Regions from separate parts of the Ruegeria sp. AF1 genome, predicted to be linked through region 1. Evidence: riboswitches for the same ligand, from Rfam matches in the RefSeq annotation. Region 1 holds a riboswitch; each other region holds the start of a gene.
The links. A riboswitch is a leader RNA that binds a small molecule or an ion and turns the genes downstream of it on or off. The one in region 1 is predicted to bind cobalamin.

Region 1 (5,761 bases):
AACGACCTGTTCCCTGAGCCAGTTGGCAGCGGCCGGGGCCTTGAGCGACGGGGCGAACAAACCCACCGCCTGGAGCCCGCGGGCGCGCAAGCTGCGGATCAGGGCCGCGACCGGGGCTGTGTCTGCTGATGTCAGATAAGCGCGGTAGAAGGTTACGAGAATGCGTTTAGCATCGTTCTCGAACGCGGAATCCACCGGGATGACACCTTGTTCCGGGCACCACGCACCGCATTCGGGCACGGTTTTCGCGCCCATCACCGGGCCGGCATAAAGCCCTGCTGCTAACGCCATCTGGGCCAATGCGGCCTGCGCGGCGACTTCTCCGCCGGTATCACAAAGATGTGCCAGCCGCCGCAGGGTCGAGAGGGGCAGGGTCGAATACTCATCCAACCGAGTGTCTTCGCGCCCATCCGCCGGTAAAACGGCCAGCGCGATGCCTTTGGCCTGTGCCAGTGCCAGAACCTGTTGCAACCCGTAAGACCAATAGGGCACGCCACCGATCAGACGGATCAGGATGCCCTTTGCGCCTTCAAGTGTCTGTTCAACATAGGTGTCGACGGACAGTGGGTGTTTCAATGCTGCAAGATTGGCCAGTCGCAAGGTTGGCATCCGCCCCTCAGGTCCGCCGCCGCGATGCCAGCCCGCCGCGAAAGCGCCCAGGTCACTGTCGGAAAAGGACAGCACAACCAGATCGGCTGGGCTTTGGCCCAGATCGGTTGGGGTCTCGGTTTCCTCGAGCCCGTGGCTTTCGCGAAAGACGACGTGCATGACTTACTCGGCAACCTCGGTCACACCCACTAGGATATCACGGATCTCAGCCTCTTTGATGTCGTCATGTTCGGCAATGACGACCAGGCGCGAGCGGCGCTCTTCACCGGGCTCCCACGGGCGGTCGTATTGGTGACGAACCCGTGCGCCGACAGCCTGAACCAGCAGGCGCATCGGTTTGCCAGTGACGGCGGCATAGCCTTTGACGCGCAGGATATTCAGCTCAGTTGCCAGACGTTCAATCCTGGCAACCAGTTCCGCCGGGTCGGTCTGTTCCGGCAACTCGACGATGATGCTTTCGAAATCGTCATGCTCATGATCGTGATGGCCATCGTGATGTGACGGGCGCGCGTCCATGTCATTTTCGGCGGCAGCCTCAAGGCCAAGCACGACGCGTACGTCGACGACACCCTCGGCAACCTCGACGACGGGAAGCGGGCGCGGCGCCTCAGCGGCGATGATCTGTTTAGCTTTCGCGACACCTTCGGGACCTGCCAGATCGGGCTTGGTCAGCAGGATGATATCCGCGCACGAGATCTGATCCTCGAACACCTCGGACAAGGGTGTTTCGTGGTCGATCGAGTCATCAGCCAGCCGTTGGGCATCCACCGCTTCAACGTTCGGAGCAAAGCGACCGGCGGCCACGGCCTCCGCATCGGCCAGCGCAATAACGCCATCAACGGTAATTTTCGAACGGATATCAGGCCAATCAAACGCTTTCAGCAGCGGTTTGGGCAGTGCAAGGCCGGATGTTTCGATCAAAATGTGATCCGGGCGCGGTTCCAGCGCCATCAGCGCCTCGATGGTCGGGATGAAATCGTCGGCCACGGTGCAGCAGATGCAGCCGTTTGCCAGTTCCATGATGTTTTCCGCAGGGCATTCCGGAATCGCGCAGGACTTCAGGATGTCGCCATCAACACCCACATCGCCAAACTCGTTAACAACAATCGCAAGGCGCTTGCCCTGCGGGTTCTGCATCAGATGGCGCACCAGCGTGGTTTTGCCCGAGCCCAGAAAGCCGGTGATCACAGTGACGGGGAGTTTTTCAAGGTTCGACATGATCTCAGGCTCCAATCGGGGGAATGCGCGAGGCGCAGTTTTTGCGGAAATGTTCAGGACGGTCGCGCCATTTCACCAGACCATCGCCTGTGGCCAGATACTTAGTCGCGCCATCGATGATGACATCGACGTGATCGATTTCGTTCAGATTCTCGTAAACAAAGGTCCAGCGATCCGGCCCGCCCCGAAGCACGATGGAACAGCCCTGATCACAGTTCGAAAGGCATTCGACCGGTTTCAGAATGATGCCATCCGGCAGGACAGCCTGTTCCAGGGCCTTGTGCAACAATGTGCCGGGTCGCTCAGCGTCATCCTCGACGGGCAGACCCCGGCGGCAAGTCGTGCAGACCAGTAGCTCTACCGGTGCGTTCTCGCTCATGTCTCTCATCCCCCCAAATCCTCTTCGCGGGGGACGGGGTTTCATGCGGGCACCACGTCTGCACATGGACCCGACACCGGAACACCCCGCCCGGTTTCAACTTCGGGTGTTGGCAGGTCTCCCGGCTTGCGGATGCCAGAGCGGTCGCTCTGTCGGATGTCCCGCCTTCCCGGCACAGGCCAGTGGCATTGGGCATCCTCTCCGGTCACGGTCGCGGGGGCGGCTGCGTTTGGCGGATGAACCGTTGACGCATTCCCTTTTCATCGGCTGTCGCCGACACCAACGACAGGGACATGCGGCACCGCTGACCCGCTTGTCAAGCGGTTCGCGCGCAACAAATAAGCCAAGGAGAAAAAAGCGACCTGTAGGCGTCGTTCGGCGGCATGAAGAATGTGTTCGGTATGTGGTCGCATGACGGGAAAACGACGAACTTGGAGATGCGTCATATGAAAGTGGGATTTATCGGTCTGGGTAACGTAGGCGGCAAGCTTTCGGGATCCCTTTTGCGCAACGGCATTGATCTGACTGTGCATGACCTGAACGCGGATCTGGTGGCCGAGTTTGTCGCCAAAGGTGCAAAGGCGGCTGAGGGGCCCGCCCAGTTGATGCGCGATTGCGATGCGGTGATCACCTGTCTGCCGTCTCCGGCAGCATCGGATGCAGTGATGCAGGAGATGTTGCCCGAAGTGGGCCCCGGCAAGATCTGGATGGAGATGTCGACCACGGACGAGGCCGAAGTCAAACGCCTGGGAGCCGAAGTCATATCGCGCGGCGGTGCGGCCGTCGATTGCCCGGTTTCTGGCGGGTGCCACCGTGCCGCGACGGGCAATATCTCGATCTTTGCGGGCTGTGACCGGGAAACGTTTGAACGAATTCTGCCGTTCCTGACGACAATGGGTCGTCGGGTTTTGCACACCGGCGAACTGGGCTCGGCCTCGGTGCTGAAAGTGATGACCAATTATCTTGCCACCGCCAACCTGATCACCTGCGCCGAAGCACTGGTTACGGCAAAGGCTGCGGGGATGGATCTGAACACGACCTATGAGGCGATCAAAATCTCGTCCGGCACGTCCTTCGTGCACGAAACCGAAAGTCAGGTCATCTTGAACGGGTCGCGCGATATTTCCTTCACCATGGATCTGGTGAAGAAGGATATCGGTCTGTTTCAGGAGGTCGCCGACCGCGCCGGGGTGCCGCTGGAAATAAACCCGGTGATGATCAACATCTTTAACGATGGTATCGCACGCTATGGCGAACGCGAGCTTTCACCAAATATTATCAAGCGGCTGGAAGAGGCAACCGGCCTGGATATCACCGCCCCGGGCTTCCCTGCCGAAATGACGGATGATGAGCCGGAGGAGCCGGGATACGAGGTTGTGCCACAAGGGCGCGCCTGAACGTAAAGCACATACCAGACAAAATCGCGCCCCTTGAACGAGCAGGGGTAGGCAGGAGTTCCGAAAAACACGCCATATCTGGCCCGCAATTCGACAGAATCGCGGGCCTTGAACGTCTTGAAATACCGAGCGTCGCACGCGTGTACTGCGGGGTTAAGTCAGCGATTTGGATGTTGTTGGAGGCGAGTACCGGAATCGAACCGGTGTACACGGATTTGCAATCCGCTGCGTCACCACTCCGCCAACTCGCCTTTTCAAGTAAAATCAAATACTTGCTGTGGTGTAACTGGGTTTTTAACAGCTTTCCTCGGGGGCGTCCAGTGGATTGCGTGCGAATTTGCCGGCAAGACTGAAATTTGCCGAAGTCCATGCCCAAGAAGGTGATCACGATTCAGGTTGCGGCAACAGGGGCGTTGCTGGAAGGTTCAGGATATGGCACAAGCCCGACATCTTTGGGAATGAGACGAGATATCCAATGACTGACTTCGCAGCCCGGCGCCGCACAATGGTTGATACACAGATCCGCCCCTCTGACGTCACCAAGTTCCCGATCATTGAGGCTATGCTGAGTGTTCCGCGGGAGAGCTTCGTACCCGATTCTCAACGTGAAGCGGCCTATGTGGACGGCCTGATTGATCTGGGTGGCGGGCGCAGCATGCTGGAGCCGCGGACCCTGGCTAAAATGCTGGACGTGCTGAACATATCCAAGGATGAGATGGTCCTCGATATCGCTCCGGCAATGGGATATTCCACGGCTGTCACCGCACGGATGGCTGAGTTGGTTGTGGGTGTTGAATGCGACGAAACCCTTGCAGCCGAGGCGCAAAACCTCTTGGCCGAAGCTGGCGTGCACAACGCCATTATCCACGTTGGCGCGCTGGAACAGGGTGTGGCGGAACACGGCCCCTATGATGCGATCATGGTGCAGGGCGGTGTCGAGCAGGTGCCCGATGCCCTGTTGGATCAACTCAAGGACCACGGTCGGATCGTGTGTCTGTTTGTCAACGGCAACCTGGGTACCGTGCGGATCGGTCGAAAAACCGGTGGTCGCGTCAGTTGGCGTGATGTGTTCAATGCCAATGCGCCGGTTCTGGAAGGTTTTTCGGCAGAGTGTGCATTTTCGCTATAGTCCGCCGATAGATTTTTCTATCGCCTTGATTAGTTGAAAAGAAGGCCGCAAACTGCCTGTAGGGCAGTGTAATTTCGTTTGAGAGGATTTTGGTATGCGTGGTTCGGCGACAGGTAAGCTGGTCAGGGCGTTTGCTGTGACCGCAGGACTTGCCATAAGCGTGATGCCAGGGCGTGCAGCGTGGGCAGACAACATAACGGATGCGTTCATCGGCGCGTATAACACCAGTGGTTTGCTTGAGCAGAACCGGGCGTTGCTGCGCGCGGCGGATGAAGATGTGGCCATTGCGCTTTCTGCGTTGCGGCCAATCATCAACTGGACCGTGCAGGTCAGCCAGGATTACACCCGTTCGCGGGTCAATAACGTCGTGACGACAAACGAGCCGTCGCGGTTCTTTTCGGGCCTGACGTTGAGCCAGCTTTTGTATGATGGCGGCGCGTCGGTGCTGGGCAAGCAGTCGGCGCAGGAAACGGTGCTATCGACCCGGCAAACCCTGATCGATATCGAACAACAGGTTCTTATCCGCGCAGCAAATGCCTATCTGGGCGTCCTGTTGCAGGAAGAGACCGTGGCGATCCGCCAGAACAACGTGGATGTGTCGGCAGAGGAACTTAGGGCGTCGAATGACCGCTTCGAAGTGGGCGAAGTAACCCGGACGGACGTCGCATTGTCCGAAGCGCAGCTGGCAAGCTCTCAGGCGGATCTGGCTGTGGCACGCGGTGAATTGAGCATTGCCCAGGCCGAATACGTGAACGCGGTCGGAAAGGCACCGGGGCGAACGGCTGGCCAGCCGAGCCTGCCCAATCTGCCGCGTTCCGAAGCTGAAGCTGTGAACCTGGCGCAACGCAACCACCCGGCCATTCTGTCGGCACAGCATCAGGTCAGGGCGTTCGATCTGGTCGTGCAGCAACAGCGGGCCAACCTTGGGCCGAATGTCAGCCTGAATGCCGATGCTGGCGTGTCCGAGCGCTATGACAATAATGACTATGTGAACGACGCGACCGTGTCGCTGAACTTCAGTCAACCCAT
Region 2 (5,761 bases), on a different contig from region 1:
AACCCGCTGGGTCGCAATTGACTACTGCGCCGGGCAAGATAGGCGCGGCTCAGGTCACGGACCGCCACCTTTACCGGCACGACGGGTCGGGTGAAGGCAGATTGCTCCAGAACTGTGCCAGAGTCCCCCAGAGTGGCCCGGAGACGGACGAGAGACGATTCCGGTTGGTCCACCCAATCAGGAACGTTAGCGTTGCTCTCCGTGGCAGACAGGGCCTCCTCTGCCTTGTCCCGAACTTGCTCCACCAGCGTTTCAAACCGGGCATTGACTTCAGCGGCTCGGACACGGGCGGTGTTGCGATCCCCGGTCTTGAGGCTCTGCTTCAGCGCCTGAGCGCCCAGCGCGAGAGCCACGTCAACGGGATAGTTGCGTCTGAACAACCACGTATGGCCCTTCAGATAGGCATAGCGAATGTGAGCAGACATAGGCCTCCTCCTTTTCTGTTTTGATTTTTCGGGATTGCCGTTAGGCGTCAGGGACGAGCCGGACGATCATCTCCCGATCTGGTTCGCCGTAGGCACCAGCCAGTGGGCCGGTCACAGCAAAGCCGGTCACGCAGTCTTCGAACACCTCTTCCACGCGGAACAGATGTTCAGGGACGTCATCGAAGGCGCGGACGACCACGACGTCACCGGGGTTCAGCTCCAGCTCAGTCATCGTCGGACTTCCACGTCCAGAGGACCGCCAACAGAACCAGAGCTGAGACAGCGGGGTGAGACCGAGACACCACCCAGAGCATCGTCGTCAAGACAGCCTTGGGCGGTGGGTGCAAAAGAAAACCCCCGACGAGAACGCCGAGGGCAGACAGGTACTTCATGGATCAAACTCCTGCAGTTGTTTCTTTATTTAGATGCAGGAGAGTTCTCGGTTTTGACGGGGGAGCGGACGTTCAGATTCATAGTGGGAATGGCCGAGTTGCGGACAAACCCACCTTTAGCGGCGCTACGGCGAATGTCCGTTTTCCGGTTCAAAAGGGCAATAAACGAGTGTGCGCCTTCTCTCAATAGCGACCTCAGCGGATTAAGCCGGTGGTATGAGATCGCAAAAATTCAGACGAATTTGTTTGTATTGTCTAAATGCCCAATCTTAAAGGCCGTCTAAACAGCCTCAGCCGAGCCAATGTCGGGCGTGGGTCATTGACTTACAGGGGCTTCGTGTGTTCTTATTGGGGTTGGGGAAATCGATACGCAGTGCAACATAAATGTGCCTTTTCGGGGGAGCTATGACAGTGCGTATATATTTTTCTGTGCTGGTGATGTGGCTATCGGCAGCCACAGCGGGCCAAGCGGCGACTCTCAGCTCACTTGGAGCAACAGGGGTAAACGTCAACGGCACACTTTACGATGTCACTTTCTTAGACGGTTCTTGCATCTCAGTCTTCAGTGGATGCAACGACCAAACCGACTTTGATTTTTCTAATCAGACTGACGCTCTGTTAGCGGCGCAAGCGCTTCAAGCACTTTTTCATGACAGCGCAAATTCCTCATTCGATACTGACCCCGGCCTCACGAATGGATGTACCAACGTACCGCTTAACTTGTGCACGATGTATATTCCGTACAGGACCTATATCTCTGGCAACTACTTCGATGCCGCTTTCTTCACAAATTGGGATAACGTCAATTTTTCCGATTTCGTTAGCTCTGGAGGAGCTATTGACGCTTCCACAGATTATTCGTCAAACGGAACTATTACTTTTGCTCGGTGGTCACCCGTCACCCCGGTTCCGCTACCTGCTTCGTTTCCTCTACTGGCAGGAGGCGTTTTCGGGTTGTTGGCCTTGGGGCGTCGAAAAAAGCTGCAACAGCATTGAGCGAATTGGAGCTAACCCAATCCTGTCTTGACCCCGGACGTATTCTTGCAAACATAAAATTGGGATGATTATGCGGAAAGCCTCGGTGGCTAAGTGGACAAGGTCGATTTCGCAAGCCCCCATCGTTCAAAGTCGCTATTCTGGAAATTCTGTTCGACAACGCATGGTTTCCGCGAGCCGCCTTCCGCTCTTGATCGTTTTTCTTCGGTGACAGAGTTTGTCACCAAAATCGACTAGGAGCTGCCGTTCGCCACACGCTCAACGAATGACGGTTCAGGGCTCCCCAACAGCCCTTCGCTGCGCTTAGCTGGAACGCCCGCCAAAGCCCCCGCCAGCACCAGCGACCCCCGTCAGCACCCGGATCGCCTCGTCAGCGGTCCAGGTTGGCGGTCTCGTAAGCTATCCCCAAAGCGCCAGTGAGCGGTCGTTCTAGCGGTCAAAATGCCCGGCGCAGAGCTTAGCGAATGCCCGTGCTGACCCGCTGACGCTCCATTCCGCCCGTCGCTTAGCTCAGCAAAATGCCCCCGAAACCGCCCCAGTTTTTCGGGCTAGTGGGAAAAGCTCTTGGGTTTCATCGGTCGGCAAGGAATCCTACCACCCCAGCCATGATTTTCCTATATATCACACACCGACGTCCTCGGGGCGGATTGTAGCGCCTTCTCAGCGGCTTGTCTGACGTCAGCACCATGTTGAGACGCGCAGGTTCATGCCCTTGGGAGAAAATGGGAAAGACCCCCGAGTTTTTTCTTGCCGCAGAGTAAGTGTTAAGGTACCCGCGTTTTACCGGTCCCGATGTGGCTAAGAGGGAATCCGAGGTGCCTTTTGGTGCCAACCGGAACTGCCCCCGCAACTGTAGGCGGCGAGCGCTGTCCATTCCGTCACTGGGCCATTTCGGTCTGGGAAGACAGGACAGACAAAGACCCGTCAGTCAGGAGACCTGCCGGTATGAAACCGAAACACACCGGGCGGGGTTGTCCGGGGAGGTTGCCGAAGAAACGCGCCGGGCGGGCTATGTACCACTCTGCGCTCACAGCAGGCAGAAAAGCGTCTGTTGCTTCGGTAAATGCCCATTCACCCGTTCTCTGGTCATTGACACATGGAGATCGATTGTCATGTTTCTACGCACTGGCCTGATTGGCCTTTCCTTGCTGGCTACCAGCGCTGCCGCCGAAGGAAACTTTCCCTTAACCATCGAAAACTGCGGTCACTCGGTCACGTTTGACGCGCCAGTGACGTCGTCAGTCACGGTCGGCCAAGCCGCGACCGAGGTGCTTTATGCGCTGGGTCTGAGTGAGCAGGTTCTTGGAACTTCGGTCTGGTTCAACGAGGTGCTGCCTGAATATGCCGAGGTGAATGCCAAGGTAGAGCGTCTGGCAGACAATGATCCCAGCTTTGAAAGCGTTGTTGCCAAGCGGCCGGGACTGGTCGCAGCGCAATATGAATGGCATGTCGGACCCGAGGGCATCGTCGCCACGCGTGAGCAATTTCACGAACTGGGTATTCCAACTTACGTGATGCCTGCGGATTGCGTCGGCAAAGACAATACGGTCGGCGGCGATGGCACCCGCCTGCAAGCGTTCTCGACCGATACGCTGTATCAGGGTATCGAAGAACTGGCGGCAGCCTTTGATGTGTCCGAACGCGGCACGGACCTGGTTGCCGAGTACAAGGCCCGTGAAGCCGCAGCCGTCGCCAAGGCGCAAGCCGTGAAGCTGGACGATGTGTCCGCCGTATTCTGGTTTTCCTCTCCTGAAATGGAAAGCGATCCGTTTGTGGCCGGGCAGAAGGGCGCACCGGGATACATGATGAGCACATTGGGCATCCGCAACGTCGTCGAGACGGATGAAGAATGGCCAACAGTGGGCTGGGAAACCATTGCCAAGGCCAATCCGACGGTGATCGTGATTGCCAAGATGGACCGCCGTCGCTTTGCTGCGGACGACTACCTGAAAAAGCTGGAGTTCCTGCGCGCTGATCCGGTGACCAGCCAGATGGATGCGGTCAAGAATGACCGGATTGTCGTTATGGATGCGCAGGCCATGGACGCCACCATCCGCGCAATCCCGGCACTGGAGGATCTGGCCGAGAAGCTGGATACCATCGGAAACAACTTGTGAACGAGGTCGCCGCAATCTTTCGGCAGGGTTTCAAGGCCGCGTGCCTAACTGTGCCACTGTTGATTGCGGCGGTCCTTGCGGGCGCGATGATCGGGGAAACCTCGTTGTCGCCCGATTTGGTTCTCTCCGTTCTGGTCAACAAGCTGGCCGGAGCGGACCTGCCCGTCGACCCAATTGATCAGGGTATTATCTGGAGCTACCGGATTCCTCGCGCTCTGGTCGCTGCGTCCTGCGGTGCCGGTCTGGCTGTCGCAGGGGTCGTGTTGCAGGCATTGCTGCGAAACCCGTTGGCTGACCCTTATATTTTGGGCATTTCTGCCGGGGCCTCGACGGGTGCCGTGGCTGTTACCATCGCTGGTTTGGGCGGGGGAGCTTTGTCGCTGTCTTTTGGCGCGTTCAATGGCGCGCTTTTGGCTTTCGGTTTTGTCGCGTTGCTGGCCCGAGCCTCCGGCGCAGGCGGCGGGCGGGCTGCGACGGCGCAAATCGTTTTGGCGGGAATTGCCGGGTCTCAGTTGTTCAATGCGCTAACGGCCTTCATCATCGCCAAATCCGCCAATGCCGATCAGGCGCGCGGGATCATGTTCTGGCTGATGGGAAACCTCAGCGGCGTGCGCTGGCCGGATGTATATCTGGCCATTCCGGTGGCCTTTGCCGGCTGGCTTATTTGCCGCTTTCACGCCAGAGCTTTGGACGCATTTATTTTCGGCACTGATTCAGCGGCCTCGCTGGGCATACCGGTGCGGCGGGTGCAGGCAACCCTGATCTTCGCCACCGCGCTGACAACAGCGGTCATGGTTTCGATCGTCGGGTCCATCGGCTTTGTCGGGCTGGTCATCCCTCATGCTGCCCGGTTCCTTGTAGGACCGGGGCATCGCAGGCTTATCCCAACGGCCGCCTTGATCGGAGCGGTCTTCCTGATCGGCGCCGATATCGTGTCGCGCATCATCATCCCGGGTCAGGTTCTGCCGATTGGGGTGGTTACCGCCCTGATCGGTGCGCCTGCCTTTGCCGTAATTCTGGTGCGCGGCCAGAGGAACGCCCAATGAAGATCGAGGCGCAAAACCTGACATTTTCGGTTCGCGGCAAGACTTTGCTGTCAGACGTATCGTTTGTTGTGGAGCCCGGCGAAACACTGGCTTTAGTCGGACCCAACGGTTCGGGCAAATCAACTCTGATGCGCCTGTTGGCGGGTTTGGCACGTCCGGTTTCGGGAAAAGTCGTCATAGCGGGCCATCCCGTTTCGCATTTGTCGCGCAGACAGATTGCCCAACGGATTGCCATTGTTGAACAACAGGCTGATACAGCCGAACGCGTAACTGCACGGTCCGTGGTCGAGCTGGGCCGCACGCCCTGGCTGTCGGCCTTACGGCCCTGGCGCGCCGAAGATACCAGGCAAGTCGACAAAGCCCTGCAAACTGTGGAAATGGCCGATATGGCACACAGAGAATGGGCAACATTGTCTGGAGGAGAGCGCCAGCGGCTGCACATCGCGCGGGCTTTGGCGCAGCAACCGGGCCTTTTGCTTTTGGACGAACCGACCAACCATCTGGACATACATCACCAACTGTCGATCCTGGACTGTGTTCGAATTCTAAAAGTGACAACGGTGATGGCACTGCACGATCTGAATCAGGCAATGGCTTGTGATCGCGTGGCTGTTTTATCAAAAGGACAGCTGGTTTCTCTTGGCCCGCCCAAACAAGCCTTGTCTTTGCAAACCGTTTCAGAAGTTTTCGGTGTCAAAGCACAGTGGGGGTATAGTGCCGGCAGGACAGAACGGTTTCTGTCCTATCATCTGGACTGACGGATCCCGATCGCTTCTGGTCGCACA
Region 3 (5,761 bases), on a different contig from region 1:
CGCCGTCGAAACACCCGGTGAAACAGGACCGTCGCAGACGCCTATCGTTTCGCGCATGGGCAGTCAGATATGGGCTTATGAGCCGAAAGCGGAACAGCTGAACACGTATTGGTCCTGTCAGACAGCAACCAGTTTTCCGTCTCGCAAATCCAGCGCATCCGGTGCCAGTTCGGCTCGGAAGGCCGGGGAATGGCTGACAAGAAGGATCGCTTGCGGCAATGCCCGGAGGATTTCCAGCAGCCGGGCCTCGTTCCGTGGGTCCAGCGCGTTGGTGGGTTCATCAAGCAGCAGAACCTCGGGCTCCATCGCCAGAACGGTCGCCAACGTAACCAGCCGTTTTTCACCCCCTGACAAATTGTGGGTGATGCGGTTCTTCAGATGCATCAGGTCCAGATCACCCAACACGCTTTCAACGATGGCAAGTGCTTCGTCGCGTGTTCTGCCCAGGTTGAGCGGGCCAAAGGCGATATCCTCGGCGACGGTCGGGCAGAACAACTGATCATCCGCATCCTGAAACACAAGGCCCACCCGGCGGCGCACGTCGTGAAAATCAGCCTCATGCACCCTTTGCTGACCAAAGATCCTGACCGTGCCGGACTGTGCGCGCTGCAAGCCAAGCGTAATGCGCAGCAAGGTCGATTTTCCTGCTCCGTTCGGGCCCGTCAGCGACAGGCGTTGACCAGCGGACAGGCTGAGGCTGGCACCGTCAAGAACGGGTGGCTGACCGGCGTAGGCAAAGCGGATTTCTTCAAGCGCAATCAGTGTCATGCCAAATCCAGTATGATCAGACCCGCGCAAAGAGCACCAAGACCTGCGGCAAAAACGATGTCCCTTCGGGTCAGGGCAAAATCCTGAAGCAACAGCATACGGCCTGAAAACCCCCGGCATTTCATCGCATCAAGAATGCGTTCGGATCTTTCGATCGCGCGCACCAGCATCATGCCCACGAGATAGCCAAAGCTGCGATAGGTGTGCCAGTTTGTTGCCGGGCGAAAGCCGCGCACTTTCATGGCCGCGCGCAGGCGCAGGTATTCTTCCCGCAGAACCTCGATATATCGGATGGTGAACATCAAAAGGTGAACCAGCTTTTCGGGGCAGCGCAGGCGGTGCAGGGCGTGGCCAAGCGTGACCGGCTCCATCGTGCCGACCAGCACCATAAGGGACAGGATGACCGCGTTGGCCGTCAAGGCGATCTCGACCGCTTTCCAGAAGCCCTGCCAGCTTGCGGGAAACCCCCAGAGCGTAAACATCGGGTCGCCGGGCATGGAGAATGGCAACAACACCAGCATGAACAGGATGAACCCGTCCATCATGGCCATGCGTTTCAATGTCTTCCGCCAGGGCAGACGCGACGCGGCAAGAAGCGAAAGGGACACCGCCACAGCCGCGCACAGCGCTGTCAGCGAGGACACCGCCACTGTCACCACCGCGAAGACAACCGCCATAACGATCCGCATCCTAGGATCAAGCGGGTTGATCGCGCCGCGCCGCTGCGCGCCCGCTTTGACCAGCGTGCTTTCCTGTTGTCCCAGAACATGCGCCATCAGGCCGCCAGCTTGCGGCGTGCCGCAAAGTAAAAGCCCAGACCAAACAGACCGACAATATATCCGATCCCACCCAGAACAGTTTGCAGATCATTTTGTTCGCGGTAAGCCGCGATTTCCCGACGTAGCGGGCGCAGCTCATCCCGCACGGCCCTGGCAATGACCTGTTGTTGTTCAGTGCTGAGCACCGCCGCTGTCTGGGCAGGTGCGTTTGTTGGCGGGGTATCAGGTTCCGCTTCAACGCCCATGATCCGGGCGACATCCGCAGCGGGCATGGTGACCTCGGCCACATGTCCGGCACCAAGGTTTGCAAAGAATGTATGGGCCACCGGCGCGTTTGGCGTGTAGATAAAAAACCCGTCTGCATCTGTTACGATACGGCCCAGCTCGGCTCCGTCCGGGCCGTTGACGATGACCTCGGTATCGCTTGCCATGTCGCCGTTGGAAAAGCCGATTTCGCCTTCGATGGCGTCACCGGATTTAAACACTCCGGCTATGACCTTATGCGCTAAGGCAGGTAGGGGTGCGCAGCACAGCGCCAGAATGATTGCCAGATACCTCATGCGACCGCTCGTTTGACAAACAGCTCGGGCTTGACCTTGCGCGCCAGCAAAACCGCGAACCCGGTCAGGATCGCCTCAATCGCCATGACAGGAATATGTGCAAAGAAAACAATCTTAGCCGCAGGCAGGAAGGCATCCCCGGACAAGGCCAGTGAAAACGCAACCATGCCGGTTGTGGCGGCAATGGCAAAGGCACCGCCGACCCCGCCCCATATCGCACCTTGCAGCGGTGAGCCGTGGGCGATCAGGCGGCTAAAGATCAGTCCGGCCAGAACCGCGGGCAACGCGATGTTCAGGGTGTTGATCCCCAATACCGTCAACCCGCCAAAGCCAAAGAAGACGGCTTGCAGCAAAAGCCCGACGAACAGGGCCGGGAATGCGGCCCACCCCAGCAAAAGCCCGGCCATACCGTTGAGGATCAGGTGCACCGACGACGGACCAATAGGAACATGGATCAGCGATGCCACGAAAAAGCTGGCTGACAGCACCCCCGCAGTGGGGATGCGATCAAGATCCAGCGACCTGAGGCCCATGGCAATTCCACCCGCCGCAGCGACGGCACCGCCGATCACGACCGGGTTGGACAAGGCTCCGTCAACGATATGCATCTACGGTTACTCCAAATCCCAGGCGCGGATCCAGATGACCGCGTCCTGGCTGAGTTCTTTGCCATTGTGTTCGGTCACGGGACCGGCGCCGAGCGCTGCAAAACCCCAATATCCGGCTTTCGGAACGCCGAACGTGAAATACCCGTTATCATCCGAAGTTGCGACCAATGCACCACCCGGCAACGGCGAGACGGTCGGGGCCGAAGCAGCCGTGCTTTCCATGTCCGGTTCTGCGGCCATGTACTCGATCTCGATCTCGGCACCCGCAACCGGTTGGCCTTCTGCCATAACTCGACCCGTAAAGGTCGAACCCGCGATGATGTTGGTCGGTTTGTTGAGCGGGATGATCTCAACCGGCAAGCCCACCGGGTTCATCCAGTCGGTCGGCAATTCGTTGCGGTTCAGGAATGCCTTGGCGATCTGCTGGATATAGATATCCTCAGACCCCTCGTAATAGGGCTGGGGAACTGTCACCAGCACATAGTCGCCCGACCGTTTGACCGGAACATAACCCTTGAATGCCGCGCCTTCGTTTTCCCCACCGGTGAAACGCACGGGTTCCAGAGTGTCCAGCAGGTCGGTTTTCTGACCGTTGTGGATCACGTAGAATTCCTGCGGCTTGTCCAGATCCATGACATGCCCGTTCGAGAACGGATGCCAGAAGATCAGCTTGACCGGAACATTCCCCGGTGCGTCGATCATGGTGTCAGAGGTGTATTCCAGCAGGAAATGCGCATTTGCCATCGCTGGAAGCGCCATCGCCACAGCGGCTGCAGAAAGCAGCTTGGTCATCAATAGTCGTCCTTGTCCCTTCGTACCAACCCCGGTACGAGATGCGTTTTGACTGCGGGGACGTCCAAGCCGAGCTGCTTTTTCAAGCATCCTGCTCCGACGCACATCCCGTCGCCGATTAGGAGTGCCCTTGTCAAAGGCACATGTCCGGCAGGTATCCTGACTTGCGGGTCAAAGCGTTGGGCTGGCCTTCCCGGATTAACTCCAGTGGCACTTCAGCCCTGCTCGCCGCTTACAGTTGCGGGTGCAGTTGCGGAATTGGGCCAAAGCCCGCACCGCATTCCCTATTGATTCCAGAGCACGCCCCGGAACCGGACATGCCGAGCGGCTTGCCAGACTTCTTCAGCATCCGTCAACGATCAATTGCGCTGGCTGTCAAAAAGTTCAGCGGGCAATGCCCTTTTTCCGGTTGATCCGCTTTGGATACAGGTCGGGGTTTTTCGGGGATGAACCTACCCTTCGAGCAGGTATCTTTCCGACAATGGCAAACTGGCCGCCCCCAATGACCGGGCATCCGGGCCCGCCGCCCCTGCCAGCACCAAGGGCCGTTCAAGCCCGGTCAGGTTCATATGGGATAGTTTGAGCTCAACCCTTTCCACCAGCCGCGCCTTGATATCAGCAGGCATCCAGCCATCAATCTTGACACATTCGAAATCGATCAGGCTGCAAGAAGAGACGATGGCATGGGCGATTCCGTGCGCCGCCTGGTTCAGCCAATTCTCAAGGAGGGTTTCCGGTACGTCCCAATGCCGTGTCGTTTCCCAGATTGAACCGGCTGTTGCGGCATTTCCACCAACCGCACGCTCCAGCACATAAAGACTGGCGACATCTATCAACGGTTTCACTCCGCCCACTTCGTCCGGCACAGGCAATGGGCCAAGCGCACCGGCATTTCCCCGCCCCGGAAAGATGGAGCCGTTCAGAACCACCCCGCCCCCGATGAAGAAGCCGACATAGAAATACAGGAAATCTCGTGGGCCTTCCGCCGGGCCAAACACCAGCTCGGCACCGCAGGCGGCCGTTGCGTCGTTTTGCAGGAAAACCGGCACGTCATAGCTAGCGGCCAACGCGCCTTTCAGGTCCGCGTCACGCCACGGATCCATTTTTTCCTGAGGAACCTGCAATGTTTGTGCCCAGTCCCAAAGGTAGAACGGCATGGCAATCCCAAGGCCCGCGATTCTGCTGCGCGCCTCGTGCGACATTGACGCCATCACTTTGTCTAGGCTTTCTGTGGAAAAGCTCAATGTCGCCTCGGGCGTCGGAAAATCATAGGTCCGCCGTTCGCGGTGCCTGACGTTGCCAAGGAAATCCGTCAGCACCAGTTCGGTACTGCGCCGCCCGACTTTGAGCCCAAAGAAATACGCGCCGTCCGGGTTCAGGCGCATGGGAACCGATGGCTGTCCGACTTTTCCCCGGATCGGTTCGCCCCGCAACAGCAACCCATCGTTCTCCAACTGGCGCATGATGACCGAGACCGTCTGCGCCGACAGGCCGGTCATGCGCGCGATTTCAGATTTTGCGAGGGCCTGATGGCGCCGGACCAGTGACAGGACAAGTCGTTCATTTCGGGCCCGCATTCCACTTTGGTTGGTGCCGCGCATGTCTGGCTCGCGTACGCCAGTGGTATTGCCCTGAGAGTTCATTGCAGACACGGCCATCCCCTTCATGACGACAATGTTGGAACCCTTCCTTTCTGTCAATAATAAATAAGAGTGATTTATTTATTGACTCGAAATTCGAATCTTGTGATGGTTTTTATGTGAGATCGGGCCGGTTTTCGCCCGATCAAACGTATGCCCGGAAGGGCATTGGGAAAACTGGGAGGACTACCGATGAAACTTGCGAAACTTGCAGGCGCCACGGCGCTGGCGGTTACGGCCATGGCAAGCAGTGCAATGGCCGAAGGTGAAACCGTTTGCCTGATCACCAAGACGGATACCAACCCTTTCTTTGTTAAAATGAGAGAGGGTGCCACAGCTAAAGCCGAAGAGCTTGGCATGACGCTGAAAGCCTTTGCCGGCAAAGTCGACGGAGACCACGAAACTCAGGTTCAGGCCATTGAAACCTGCATTCTGGATGGCGCAAAGGGTATCCTGCTGACCGCGTCGGATACGTCGTCCATCGTTCCGGCGGTGCAGCAGGCCCGCGATGCCGGGCTGCTGGTGATTGCGCTGGACACCCCACTTGAGCCTATCGACTCGGCCGACGCGACCTTTGCCACGGACAATTTCCTTGCGGGGCTTCTGATCGGACA
Region 4 (5,761 bases), on a different contig from region 1:
ACAGACCTGGCGGATCTGCCGATTCTGTCGGTTGTTTCGCCTGCCAAATCCGGCGGGCGCTCAGGCCCCCGCCATTATACCGAGGTACCCGCCGGAGAAATATGTTTGCGCCATGTCGCGGATCTGCATGTGTTTCCCAACGAGCTGCGCGCAATCCGGATCAGCGGCGCGCATCTGCTGGACTGGTTGGAGATGTCGGCCAGCGTATTCAACCAGTTAAAGCCCGGTTCCGAGCCCGAACTGATCAACGCTGAACGGGCCGGGTACAATTTCGACATCGTGTTTGGACTGTCTTATCAGATCGACCCCACTCAGCCGCCTCGATACGATGCGCAGGGGAAAATGATCCATCCAGACCACAGGCGGATCAGCGATCTGACATATACAGGCCGCCCCGTACGACCGGAGCAGATGTTCGTTATGGCGCTGAACAATTACCGCGCCAGCGGAGGCGGGCATTTCCCGCATGCGACAACGTCTGAGTTCATCAGCCTGCCACCGCTGAGCATCAAGGACCTTGTGCGGGATTACCTGGCGCAGCACCTTCCGCCCGATCCGATCGTCACGCAGCCCTACCCGTTCTCGCTGATGCCGCAGCGGGGCGTGACAACAATTCTTCGAACAGGTCCGGGCGCCCCGAAATATTTGGATGAGTTGCGCAGGTTCGATCCCGTGTTGCTGGGCTCGGATGGCAGGGGATTTGAACGCATCCGCCTGACGCTCTGACGGGTTGTCTTTTCCCGTTGCCTTCCCTATATCCGGACTCGAGAGGTTGGCGCGGGCGAGCGCCTCGCCAACCTGGTCAGGTCCGGAAGGAAGCAGCCACAACGAGCCCCGCTTGGGTCGATGTCCAACCTCTCACTTCGTGAACCACAGCCACAGGAGGGCTTTATGATTGTAGTGAAAACCCTTCGGGCAGGCTGGTTCTGATTCACCGGAATCACCGGACTGCCTGAACACACGACCTGCGGATGCGCGCTTGCCATCCGTTGGCATTGCTGTTTCTGAAAACAGGCAGATAAATGTCTTATACGCTTTCGGACCTGGGATGGTCCTCTTACTTTGCCGCGCAGCATGCGGTTTTTCCTTCTGACACGCCCTTTCGTATCGCATCGGTACATCGGGACCGTCTGATCGGGCTGAGCCCGGATGGTGATATCCCTTTGCTGACACCGGATAATCCGACCGGTTCATATGCCGTTGGGGATTGGGTCCTCGCCGACGCCGAAAACCGCGTGCGTCACATTCTGGACCGGCGCAGCCTGCTGCAACGCAGGGCTGCCGGTACAGGTGCCGCAACACAACTGATAGCAGCCAATGTCGATGTGTTGTTCATCGTCAGCTCGTGCAACGCCGATTTCAACCTGCCCCGGCTGGAACGTTATCTGGCGCTGGCACATCAGGCCGGATGTTATCCTGTCGTTGTCCTGACGAAAGCTGACCAGTCGGATGACCCCGGCAGTTTCTCGGGACAAGTGCAATCTCTGGACCCTTTTTTGTCGGTACTGGCGATCAATGCGCTGGACCCGGCAGATATCGAAAAGGTTCTGGCATGGTGCCCCAAAGGCCAGACCGGCGCGCTGGTCGGGTCGTCGGGCGTGGGTAAAACGACGCTCAGCAACGCCATGACGGATCAAAACCTCGCCACCTCTGGAATTCGCGAAGACGACGCACGGGGCAGGCACACGACAACGGTGCGCGCGTTGCACCGGATGGGTAACGGTGGCTGGCTGATTGACACGCCGGGAATGCGCGCATTGCGTTTGTTGGACGCTCAGGACGGGATCGACAACGTGTTCTCGGACATCACAGAGCTTGGCCAAAGCTGCCGCTTTTCGGATTGTCAGCACGAGACCGAGCCCGGCTGTGCCGTGCAGAACGCAATAGGCAAGGGCGTTCTTGATCCGGCGCGGCTGGACCGTTGGCGCAAGCTGCGGCGCGAAGATCAGCGAAACTCGGAAACCGTTGCGCAATCGCGGGCGCGGGACAAGGCGTTCGGCAAGATGGTCCGCGGTGTCATGCAGGACAAGAAGCTTCGCAAACGGCCATAGCTGCAAGGTGTTATGGAAAACCTGCGTCGCGTCTGATCAGGCGATCAGGCGCGGCCAGACCGCTGCATTGCGCCGGGCAAATGCGCCTATGTGACCAATCTCCGGCAGCCCAAATTCGGCAGGCTTCAGAAGGTGGCGTCTGGCCCCGGGGCCATACAGATCGGCAAGGCGCCAAACCGCCTCGGGCGGAACCATCTGGTCGTCTTCGAACGTGTACAGATCCACAGCTGTTCCAGAACTGCCCCAATGCGCATCAGGCAAATTCTGCCCGATCTCGGGAACGTAGCTAAGAGGAGCTGTGCACCATTTGCGCCATTGCCAGTAGACCGAGGCGGGCAGGTCCGAGCCAAACCCGATTGCTTTGCCAGGCAGATAGCCAAGCGCCCGCACCATCAGCGGTGCATGGCCATACCAAAACAGCCCCGCCAGCCCCCGATAGGGCCATGGGTGATCTTTCAAAGTCACCAGCCCCGAACACACACAGATCATACGGTCAATCTGGTTGATATCCGGCTGCACCGGCCCCAGCATCGCACCGACCGAATGGCCGATGGTCCAGTGCTGCGCCTTTGGAAACCGCCTGCGCATCTCGGCCCGTGCCGCCGGCATATCGATCAATGCCCAATCCGCCATTGTAGCACGCGCGTCTTTCAGGCGGCCGACCAACGAAAGCCCGTAGTCCCGATAGTCATAGGTCAGGCAAGCCATCCCCCGCTTGGTAGCCAGCCATCGCGCAAAATGGCGATAATAGTCACGCGGCACACCTGTAGCACTGTTCAGCACAACAACGGTTTCCGGCTCACCCACAGGCCGGTACAACCGCGCCGACAAGGTCACGGACCCTGACGGAAAGCTGAAATCTTCGATCAACACCGTCTGTTCCGTATCCAACATGATCCCCGGCTTTCACTGAAACAATCGGTTTGCCTGCCTTCAATGCCGACGACACTAGGCCGGAACATAATCCGCATCCAGCATGACCAAACGTCCGGCCTAAAGATCGGCTTGACTCGGAACGCGATCAGACGCTAGCGGTTGTGTGATGGTTTCCGGCCCCCACAAGAGGTCGGGATGAAAAGGGAACACGGTGCGGTTTGTCTGGTCACGCAGGCATCAACCAAGTCCGCGACTGCCCCCGCAACTGTAAGCGTTAAGCAATGCCGAAATACCACTGGCCTATGGGCTGGGAAGGTCGGCAGAGCAATGACCCGCAAGTCAGGAGACCTGCCATCGGAACTGAAACCGAAACTCGGGCGGGGTGTCCGGGCAGGTCCTGACGGCGAAATGCTGTCCCACCTGCCCCAATATTCCAGCCCACCACGCGCGGAGGGCGCAGGATGATCTGGAAGACAAAGTCACACGAATACAGCGCAACAGTGTGCCAGCGTACGGGCAAAACCTGCCCGGCTTTGGCGCGACTGGCCCGCTCGATTTCCGAAGCCATGGCGCAGGCGGTTTCGGCCACCAGCGAGGATTTCGAATTTGAAGGCAGCAGCGCGCTATCACATTGCGCGGAAGGGTGCATGGCAACGATCCGAGCGCGATCCGACAGCGTTCGCGTTTTCTGCGGGGCGCACCCTGATACGGCAATTCGGGACCTTGATGCCTATGCCGATTTGATCTTCGGACCTACATTCAGCACGCTGCCCTCGGGCATTGTCGCGAACCCGCCTTGCGCCATGATCGAGGTTTCAACGATCCGGCCTCGGAAAACCGGCTACGCACCCCAGCAGCTGTCAGCTTGATCCCACTTCCACCTGTGCCGGGGTGATCCGGGACGCCCAGGCCAGCTGCGCATCGGTTTCGACAGCGCAGGGGCGCACGGCCCGCAGGCGGTCCAGTGCGTCGCTGGCGCGTTCACCGCATTCAACCATCAGTCGCAGAACAATCATCCCGGATCTGCCGCACCCCCCACGGCAATGCACAAGAACCCGGCCACCGCCCGACAGCGCATGTCGGGCCGTGGCGCCGACCTCTGGCCAGGCCTTCTGAACCGCCTGCGTCGGTGCTCCAAAATCTTCGATCGGCAGGTGAACCCACCGGCTGGCACGGCTTTGGATGTCGCTGCCAAAGTGCTGCGCGCCATCCTGAAGCATTTCAACATCCGTCGTCATTGAAATCACAAGGCCCGGTTTCCACGCCGCAATCATATCCAGATCGCCGACGTAATCCCCGCCACGCCCGGGCATTGAAGTAAGGGCAAGCGTTCCGCCTCCGACCTGCAGAGCAAAAATGACCAGCTGCGACATGAAGTGCGTCCTCCCCCAAGGTACTCTTTAAGAAATGAGCCATTAAATCCGCTGGACCAGTTTAGTTGGAAACCAGCCCGTTTCTGAAACAAAAAATCATCACGCCCCACAGTGGACGCGGACTGCCGCCGCCACTACGCTGTGCCGAAGCACCGAATCCGAGCGAGTAGACATGACAGACACGCCCAGCCCCGCCTATCAGGTTCTCGCCCGCAAATACCGCCCGGAAACCTTTGCCGACCTGGTGGGTCAGGATGCCATGGTGCGCACCCTGAAAAACGCTTTTGAAGCCGACCGGATTGCGCAGGCCTTTGTCATGACCGGCATTCGCGGAACGGGTAAAACCACCACGGCACGGATCATCGCCAAGGGCATGAACTGTATCGGACCGGATGGAACCGGAGGGCCGACAACAGAGCCTTGCGGTCAGTGCGAGCATTGCATCGCGATCATGGAAGGCCGCCATGTCGATGTGATGGAAATGGATGCCGCCAGCCGTACCGGCGTCAACGATATCCGCGAGATCATCGACAGTGTTCGCTATCGCGCAGCCAGCGCGCGCTACAAGATCTACATCGTCGACGAGGTTCACATGCTCTCGACCAGCGCATTCAACGCGCTGCTCAAGACGCTCGAGGAACCGCCCGCACATGTGAAATTCATCTTCGCGACCACCGAGATTCGCAAAGTGCCGGTCACGGTTCTGTCGCGGTGTCAGCGCTTTGACCTGCGCCGGATCGAGCCCGAAGACATGATCGGCCTGCTGCGCAAGATCGCCGGGGCCGAGAGCGCGCAGATCGCCGACGATGCGCTGGCGCTGATCACCCGCGCTGCAGAAGGGTCGGCCCGGGACGCGACCTCACTGCTGGATCAGGCGATTTCACACGGGGCTGGCGAGACGACCGCCGATCAGGTCCGTGCGATGCTGGGTCTGGCGGATCGTGGTCGTGTTCTGGACCTGATGGACATGATCCTGCGCGGTGACGCGGCAGGGGCGCTCACTGAACTGAGCGGACAATATGCGGAAGGCGCGGACCCTCTGGCCGTGCTGCGCGATCTGGCCGAAATCACGCATTGGGTGTCCGTCGTAAAGATCACACCTGACGCGGCCCAGGACCCGACGGTTTCCCCCGACGAACGCACACGGGGCCAGCACATGGCCGAGGCCTTGCCGATGCGGGTTCTGACCCGGATGTGGCAAATGCTGCTGCAGGCGCTGGAGGAAGTCTCTGCCGCGCCCAACGCGATGATGGCCGCCGAAATGGCTGTTATCCGACTGACGCATGTCGCCGATTTGCCCAGCCCCGAAGAGCTGATCAAACGGCTGCAAGACGCCCCACCTTCGCCACCCGGCGGGCCGGGCGGGGGCATGTCAATGTCCCGGCAGGCCCCGGTGGCAACGCAATCCAACGCGACCCCGCCGCCTGCCTATGCATCGCCCCCGCGCGGCGCGGGTGGCGC

Region 2: it holds a riboswitch for cobalamin, as region 1 does, so the genes downstream of both, ACR0BK_RS05410 (ABC transporter substrate-binding protein) here and ACR0BK_RS04195 (DUF1636 family protein) in region 1, are expected to answer to the same signal.
Region 3: it holds a riboswitch for cobalamin, as region 1 does, so the genes downstream of both, ACR0BK_RS19360 (DUF4198 domain-containing protein) here and ACR0BK_RS04195 (DUF1636 family protein) in region 1, are expected to answer to the same signal.
Region 4: it holds a riboswitch for cobalamin, as region 1 does, so the genes downstream of both, ACR0BK_RS18070 (hypothetical protein) here and ACR0BK_RS04195 (DUF1636 family protein) in region 1, are expected to answer to the same signal.

The regions. Positions count from the first base shown of each region.
Region 1 is NZ_JBQFZG010000001.1:842,404-848,164, reverse strand. It holds gene cobN (cobaltochelatase subunit CobN) at 1-768, opposite strand, end outside; gene cobW (cobalamin biosynthesis protein CobW) at 772-1,827, opposite strand; gene ACR0BK_RS04195 (DUF1636 family protein) at 1,832-2,206, opposite strand; cobalamin riboswitch at 2,301-2,505, opposite strand; gene ACR0BK_RS04190 (NAD(P)-dependent oxidoreductase) at 2,608-3,603, shown strand; tRNA gene ACR0BK_RS04185 (tRNA-Cys) at 3,781-3,854, opposite strand; gene ACR0BK_RS04180 (protein-L-isoaspartate O-methyltransferase family protein) at 4,079-4,732, shown strand; gene ACR0BK_RS04175 (TolC family outer membrane protein) at 4,827-5,761, shown strand, end outside.
Region 2 is NZ_JBQFZG010000002.1:173,305-179,065, reverse strand. It holds gene ACR0BK_RS05425 (DUF6538 domain-containing protein) at 1-425, opposite strand, end outside; gene ACR0BK_RS05420 (hypothetical protein) at 466-657, opposite strand; gene ACR0BK_RS05415 (VPLPA-CTERM sorting domain-containing protein) at 1,223-1,813, shown strand; cobalamin riboswitch at 2,581-2,772, shown strand; gene ACR0BK_RS05410 (ABC transporter substrate-binding protein) at 2,926-3,930, shown strand; gene ACR0BK_RS05405 (FecCD family ABC transporter permease) at 3,927-4,976, shown strand; partial or broken gene ACR0BK_RS05400 (ABC transporter ATP-binding protein) at 4,973-5,483, shown strand.
Region 3 is NZ_JBQFZG010000025.1:13,090-18,850, forward strand. It holds gene ACR0BK_RS19335 (hypothetical protein) at 1-101, shown strand, start outside; gene ACR0BK_RS19340 (energy-coupling factor ABC transporter ATP-binding protein) at 118-768, opposite strand; gene cbiQ (cobalt ECF transporter T component CbiQ) at 765-1,544, opposite strand; gene ACR0BK_RS19350 (cobalt ABC transporter permease) at 1,544-2,107, opposite strand; gene cbiM (cobalt transporter CbiM) at 2,104-2,715, opposite strand; gene ACR0BK_RS19360 (DUF4198 domain-containing protein) at 2,722-3,507, opposite strand; cobalamin riboswitch at 3,640-3,838, opposite strand; gene ACR0BK_RS19365 (ROK family transcriptional regulator) at 3,960-5,165, opposite strand; gene ACR0BK_RS19370 (substrate-binding domain-containing protein) at 5,340-5,761, shown strand, end outside.
Region 4 is NZ_JBQFZG010000019.1:8,122-13,882, reverse strand. It holds gene ACR0BK_RS18090 (bifunctional 2',3'-cyclic-nucleotide 2'-phosphodiesterase/3'-nucleotidase) at 1-726, shown strand, start outside; RNA gene ffs (signal recognition particle sRNA small type) at 766-864, shown strand; gene rsgA (ribosome small subunit-dependent GTPase A) at 1,023-2,051, shown strand; gene ACR0BK_RS18075 (alpha/beta hydrolase family protein) at 2,088-2,945, opposite strand; cobalamin riboswitch at 3,079-3,297, shown strand; gene ACR0BK_RS18070 (hypothetical protein) at 3,389-3,796, shown strand; gene ACR0BK_RS18065 (protein-tyrosine phosphatase family protein) at 3,788-4,300, opposite strand; gene ACR0BK_RS18060 (DNA polymerase III subunit gamma/tau) at 4,473-5,761, shown strand, end outside.